Regions from separate parts of the Vibrio celticus genome, predicted to be linked through region 2. Evidence: predicted binding sites of a transcription regulator. Region 2 holds the regulator's gene; the other holds the start of a gene.
The links. Region 2 encodes MetJ, which represses methionine synthesis genes. Its sites were predicted from a motif close to TTAGACNTNTANANGTCTAA; they were not measured.

Region 1: metA (homoserine O-acetyltransferase MetA) is a predicted target of MetJ. The motif match lies at 1,840-1,859, and genes of this name have one in related genera.

Annotation. Positions count from the first base shown of each region.
Region 1 is NZ_AP025463.1:1,562,896-1,566,315, reverse strand. It holds gene OCV19_RS07265 (M20/M25/M40 family metallo-hydrolase) at 1-631, shown strand, start outside; gene OCV19_RS07260 (DUF3859 domain-containing protein) at 740-1,162, opposite strand; gene OCV19_RS07255 (ATP-binding protein) at 1,241-1,609, opposite strand; gene metA (homoserine O-acetyltransferase MetA) at 1,883-2,824, shown strand; gene pilW (type IV pilus biogenesis/stability protein PilW) at 2,994-3,420, shown strand, end outside.
Region 2 is NZ_AP025463.1:252,800-256,219, reverse strand. It holds gene OCV19_RS01165 (O-succinylhomoserine (thiol)-lyase) at 1-910, opposite strand, end outside; gene metJ (met regulon transcriptional regulator MetJ) at 1,119-1,439, shown strand; gene OCV19_RS01155 (IS4 family transposase) at 1,655-2,962, shown strand; gene OCV19_RS01150 (malic enzyme-like NAD(P)-binding protein) at 3,030-3,420, opposite strand, start outside.

The DNA.
Region 1 (3,420 bases), 1.3 Mb from region 2:
TATTGTGCTAGATACAGGCGGTCCGATCGGTACTATCGTAAATGCAGCACCTGGCCAACAAAAAATCGTTGCGAAGATCAAAGGTCGCCCTGCTCACGCTGGTTTAGCACCAGAAGAAGGCATCAGTGCGATTCAAGTGGCAGCAGACGCTATCACTAAGATGAACCTGCTTCGTATCGATGAAGAAACAACAGCAAACGTGGGTATTGTTGAAGGCGGTCAAGCAACTAACATCGTAATGCCAGAGCTTAAAGTCGTGGCTGAGGCTCGCTCTCTAAACGGTGAAAAACTAACAGCACAAGTTGAACACATGATCTCGACATTCGAAGAAAGCGCGAAGCAATTCGGCGCTGAAGTAGAAATCGAATCAACTCGTGCTTACGATGCATTCGTTATTGCAGACGATCACCCGCATATTCTTTCGATCAAATCAGCATTTGAGAAGCTTGGCGTAACAGCGAACACTAAACGCACTGGCGGCGGTAGTGATGCAAACAACTTCAACGCGAAAGGCCTAACAACAGTTAACCTTTCTACTGGTATGGCGAAAGTTCACACCACTGAAGAGTACATTGCAGTGAAAGACATGGTCGCTATCACTGAGTTTGTTGTAGCTTATGTAACGCAATAATCGAATCCATTAGTTAGGTAGTCACTTCTATCTAGCACAATGAAAAAAGCCGAGACATCATCACGATGCTCGGCTTTTTGCTGTTTAGGTGAACATAGAAGGTCGAACCTAAAACCCCCTACGCTTCCAGAATTGGCCTTCGTCTTTTGCTACTAGGTCGAATGTCTTGTCGGCGATGATGTTGCCTTTTAGCTCAACCGTCATACGCCATTTTCCTAGTTTGTTCGAGACAGGTGCCCAGATAGTGTCACCTAAGTAAAAATCCCAATCATTGTTGCCGACATACTCTTCACCATCGAACGGTTCGAGCACTTCACCTTTGTCTGTGGTGATGTTCGGGTGATAAATGCAGTAACGGATCTTCTCACCTTTGGCTTTTTTGATATTCAAGATATAGCCAAATTCTACGTCGATTTCAGCATCAACGATGGTGGTGAACTCTTGGATTTTTGGAAGATCTTTAGATTTGGAATCCCATGTGGAATAGATACCATAAGAAGTCATGTCGACCACAACAGAGCGCTTTGCCATTTCAATCGTTACCTTGGAGTTGTTCTATTAATTTAATTCTATTTACCATACAGCCATGCAAGCAGAGGAAGAACGAGGCTATTCTTGCCAGTCTTTCGCCATACGTTTAATCACCGACGGCTCAATGTCGTGAATGCTACCAAACTGCTCTCGACATACTTCGATGATCAAGTCAGCTTTGTATTTTCTTGCAAGTTGACGGTAAGCCTTCATTTCCCAATGCTTAATAAAGGTATTCGAAACAACAACATCCAACCCTTGCTTCAAGCCATTCTCTGCAGTGTTCTGACACCACTCATGAGCTTGCTGTAACTGCCTAGGATCAAAATGGTAGTCACCTTGCTCATTCACGTAATACATATCCGCTTCGACATGCAATGCATCGTAGGTTTTTGCTTTTGTTGACTTGCCAGAACCGGGCAACCCTCGAATGAGTATTAACTTCATCTGTCACTTTACAGGCTAATTCGAAAACATGAGTTTATCGTAAATGCTAACCGCTTGCTCTGATAACTGCCTAGTTCTACATAACAGAACCAAGCACTTATGCCTTACTCGGGTAGTCGTTAAACATTATAAGACTTCGTCGAAGCCGGTAGATGGCTTCTGATAGAAAACACAAATAATTTACATCTATCCATTTTGGATATCGACAAGCGTATCAAACTACTATAGATTTAGATGTATAGACGTCTACATATCTAGCTTAGGGAGAAAGCTTTGCCTATTCGCATTCCAGACCAATTGCCAGCATCTGATGTTCTTCGTCAAGAAAACATCTTCGTTATGCCGTTATCAAGAGCATCGACACAGGAAATTCGTCCACTTCGAGTCTTGATCCTCAACCTAATGCCGAAGAAGATTGAAACTGAAACTCAATTTTTACGCCTACTATCGAACAGCCCATTGCAAGTTGATGTAGAGCTGCTGCGCATTGATGATCGACCAAGTAAAAACACACCGACTGAACACCTTGATAACTTCTATCGCCAATTTGAAATGGTCAAAGGAAGAAACTTTGATGGATTGATCATCACTGGTGCGCCGCTTGGCTTGGTTCAATTTGAAGATGTTATCTACTGGGACCATCTGAAAACCATCATGGAATGGGCAAACAAGCACGTTACTTCAACTCTATACGTGTGTTGGGCGGCTCAGGCTGGTTTGAAATTACTGTATGATTTGCCAAAACGCACGCGTAAAGAGAAGTTGTCTGGTGTTTATAATCACGAGATTCATAACCCTTACCACCCTATTTTACGTGGCTTCGACGATACATTCTTGGCTCCGCACTCTCGCTATGCGGACTTCTCTCAAGAGTACTTAGCAGAGCATACCGACCTTGATGTTCTTGCGACTTCTGATGTTGCGGGCGTATACCTAGCGGCGACCAAAGATAAGCGAAACGTGTTTGTAACGGGCCACCCTGAATACGACTCCCATACACTTCACAATGAATACATTCGTGATTTAGGTGAAGGCATGGAGCCTGTTATTCCAATCAATTACTACCCGAACAACAATCCAGACAACAAACCGGTTGCAAGCTGGCGTAGCCACGGACACTTGTTGTTCTCAAACTGGCTAAACTACTGCGTTTACCAACAAACGCCTTACGATCTGGATCACTTCAGCGAAGACAACTTTACCAAAGACGATTAAGTTCTTTCTTCCGATTCAAAAACACATAAAGCCGTGTTCAGTATGTTGTTGATAAAACGACGAATTGGAAGCGGGTTTTTTATGGTGTGTGGGTCGCATTCCATAATAGATTTACCACTTCAACGGGTTTGATTTCATATGATGGGTTGGTGTTCATAAGGAGCTTCACATGCCTGCCAAGCCGTCATTCTCAAATCCGATTTCGTTATCCCACCCCCTTTCGTTATCAAATCTGGTACTACTCGCCTCGCTTTCGTTGGCCGGTTGTGTCTCTGTCACAGAAGGACCACCAAAGATTGAAAGTGACCCTATCGCGATGTCTGAATCTCGAATCGAATTAGGTTTGGGCTATATGGGACAAGGCAATATGGTGAGAGCGCGTGAAAACCTAGAACTCGCGATTAAACACGCACCTAGCTACTACCGTGCTCGACTTTCAATGGCGCATTACTACGAACAAGTGGGTGAAGTAGACGAAGCGAGAACCACTTACCGCAAAGCACTCAGTCTCGATTCAAGAAACGGCAATGTATTGAACAACTACGGTACCTTCTTGTGTAAACAGGGCGAATACGAGCAAGCCGATAAATACTTTA
Region 2 (3,420 bases):
CAAAGCTGAGCATTGAGCCAAAGCCCGATTGCTGTTTCTTCGCGATATCATGCCCCGGATGTTCGGGAAGGCTTGGGTGGTAAATAGTGCCGACAAGATCTTGTTTCTGTAGAGACGCTAGAATCTCACGTGAGCTTTCTTCGTGAACTCGCATACGCGCACCTAGCGTACGAATACCACGTAAAGTCATGTAGCTATCAAATGGTGTGCCGGTCGCACCAATACAGTTACCCCACCACGCTAGCTCTTCAGCATGCTCTTCTGTCTTAGTGACCACAACGCCACCAATCACATCTGAGTGTCCGTTGATGTACTTGGTTGTAGAGTGGATAACAAAATCAGCACCCAGCTCTAAAGGCTTTTGGAACACAGGTGTCAAAAACGTGTTGTCGACAGCAACCAGAGCACCAACCTCTTTCGCTTTGCGGCAAGTTTCTGCAATATCAACCACACGAACCAGTGGATTCGATGGGGTTTCAATTAAGATCAACTTTGGCTTAAGCGCGATCGCCGCATCCAGAGCAGCTTGATCCGATTGATCAACGAACAGAACTTTGAAGTCACCTTTTAGCGAGCGAGTGTTAAACAGGCGGTAAGTACCACCGTAGCAGTCGTGCGGTGCAATAATAAGATCATCGCCGCCTAAGAAAGCCGAAACCCATAAGTTAAGCGCCGAAGTACCACAGTTAGTCACAACCGCGCCTTTGCCTGATTCAAGCTCAAACAGTGCCGTCTCTAATAAACCGCGGTTTGGGTTACCAGAACGGGTGTAATCGTACTTTGGCACTTCACCAAAAGCGGGAAACCCATAGTTAGTCGAAAGATAAATGGGTGGGACAACGGCATGGTGTTGCGTGTCTGACTCGATACCAGTACGTACTGCGATTGTTGCTGGCTTCCGGCTGCTCATAGGTGCTTCCTTACAAGTTTTGCGTCTGAGAATCACAGCTGCTTGTCGGCATTTTTCGGCTGTGTTAGATATATGTTATTCACTTTACTTTCATAAACGTGAGACGTCAACACTTCTAGACGTCTATATGTCTTTGCTTATGGCAGTAAATCCCGCTAAAATCACCACTATTAATTTATTCTAACAACTAAAGTGATGAAGGTACGCAATGGCCGACTGGAATGGTGAATACATAAGCCCATATGCTGAGCATGGAAAGAAAAGCGAACAAGTAAAGAAAATTACAGTTTCTATCCCTCTAAAAGTGTTAAAGGTTCTTACTGACGAGCGTACTCGCCGCCAGATTAATAACCTACGCCATGCAACAAACAGTGAGCTACTGTGCGAAGCCTTTCTACATGCGTACACAGGCCAACCACTACCAACGGATGAAGACCTTCGTAAAGACCGCCCAGACGATATTCCTGCTGAAGTGAAAAAGCTGATGACAGAGATGGGTATCGAGTTCGAAGCGTTTGACGAAGAATAAAAACAACTCAGTCACTGCCTTCATTATTGATTCGCTCTAGCTGAACCTTATTTATCACATCGCGCATAGCTTTTTATGATTGCGCTGTGAATGATAGACATAAAAAAACCGACTCCAGATGAGTTAATGCCGATCAGTTAAAGCCAAAGTGATCGGTTGAACGATCCTTCAGAGCTGTCAAAATCCAAGTGTATTTAATGCACTTGGATTTTTTTATGGATGTTTCTCAAGCTCTAAACATAATTAATGATTGGAAACCTAGCAACGTTGAAACTTTGTCTGACTTGCTTCCAATTGACCTCATCGACGAAGCTTATTCTCTTACTGATACCGTCACGATGAGAAAGAGGAAATTAACTTTAGAATCCATGGTGTGGCTGCTTGTTGGAATGGCTATCTATAACAGTAAATCCATGAAAGATTTAGTGAACCAACTTGATATTGTCGACCGTACAGGTAAAGCTTTTGTCGCACCAAGTGCGTTAACTCAACGTCGAAAGACGTTGGGTGAAGACGCAATTAAAGCGGTCTTTGAGCGAATGACTACGTCATGGTTAAAAAGTGCAAAGTTACCCCAGTGGAATGGATTAACGCTTCTTGGCGTCGATGGAGTTGTTTGGCGAACGCCCGATAACCCGCAAAATGAAAAGGCATTTTCTCGACAAAAAGGGACGCAATATCCGCAAGTGAGAATGGTCTGCCAAATGGAACTAAGCAGTCACATTATTACGGCCAGTGCCTTTGATAATTACAATACAAACGAAATGATATTAGCTGAAAAACTGATAGAAACAACACCAAACCATAGCGTGACAATGTTCGATAAGGGATTCTATTCTTTAGGCTTATTACATAAATGGCAAGACTCTGGCTCAGAGCGTCATTGGCTTATCCCCCTCAAGAAAAATACACAATATGACATTGTTCAATCTTTAGGGCGAAATGACAAACTGGTTCAATTACACAGTAACCCAAGGGCTAGAAAGCTATGGCCTGATTTACCAAAGTCGATAACCGCTCGACTTGTCACTCGTAAAATTAAAGGAAAAGACTACCAAGTATTAACCTCCATGACGGACTCCCTGCGTTACCCATCAAAAGATATTGCAGGCCTTTATGAACATCGTTGGGAAATTGAGCTAGGCTACCGAGAGCAGAAACAATACATGCTTGGAAATCGTCTCACGCTGCGAAGTCGTTTACCAGAACTGGTAAAGCAGGAGTTATGGGGCATCTTGCTTACTTACAATTTAATCCGATACCAGATGGTCGAGCTCTGCTTCAATCTAAAGGGAAATTACCTTCCTTATCAACTCAGTTTTAACGGCACATTAGCTCATGTATCTGCGTTACTTGTAGGCTTACCTTACTCAACACCAGGCGCAATACCTCGTCAGCTAAAGGGGTTCCACAACATGGCTGAAAGCTTAATACTTGAAGGGCGAAGGGAAAGGACATTCCCTAGAACAGTTAAACCCAGACCACAACGGTATGCTAAGAACAAAAATGCCGTTCACTCTTAAGTGAACGGCATTACTCCAGATGAGTCGGTTTTTTATTATTCTTTTTGGCTCAATAGAGCAACAGCTATTAAGCCATATAGTTAGCAGGCATCTCGATACGAGCTACGCCAGATTCAACAGCCGCTTCCGCAACTGCTCGTGCTACGCGAGGAAGTAGACGTGGGTCCATTGGCTTAGGAATGATGTAACCCTTACCGAACTCCAGTGCAGTCTCGCCCGCAGCTGCTAGTACTTCAGCTGGAACTTCTTCTTTCGCCAGTTCACGAATCGCTTTAACCGCCGCTAGCTTCATTTCGTCATTAATTTCGCTCGCACGCACGTCTAGTGCACCACGGAAAATGAATGGGAAACAAAGTACGTTGTTTACTTGGTTAGGGTAATCACTGCGGCCTGTACCCATGATTAGGTCAGAACGAACTTCGTGTGCAAGCTCAGGCTTGATCTCTGGATCTGGGTTT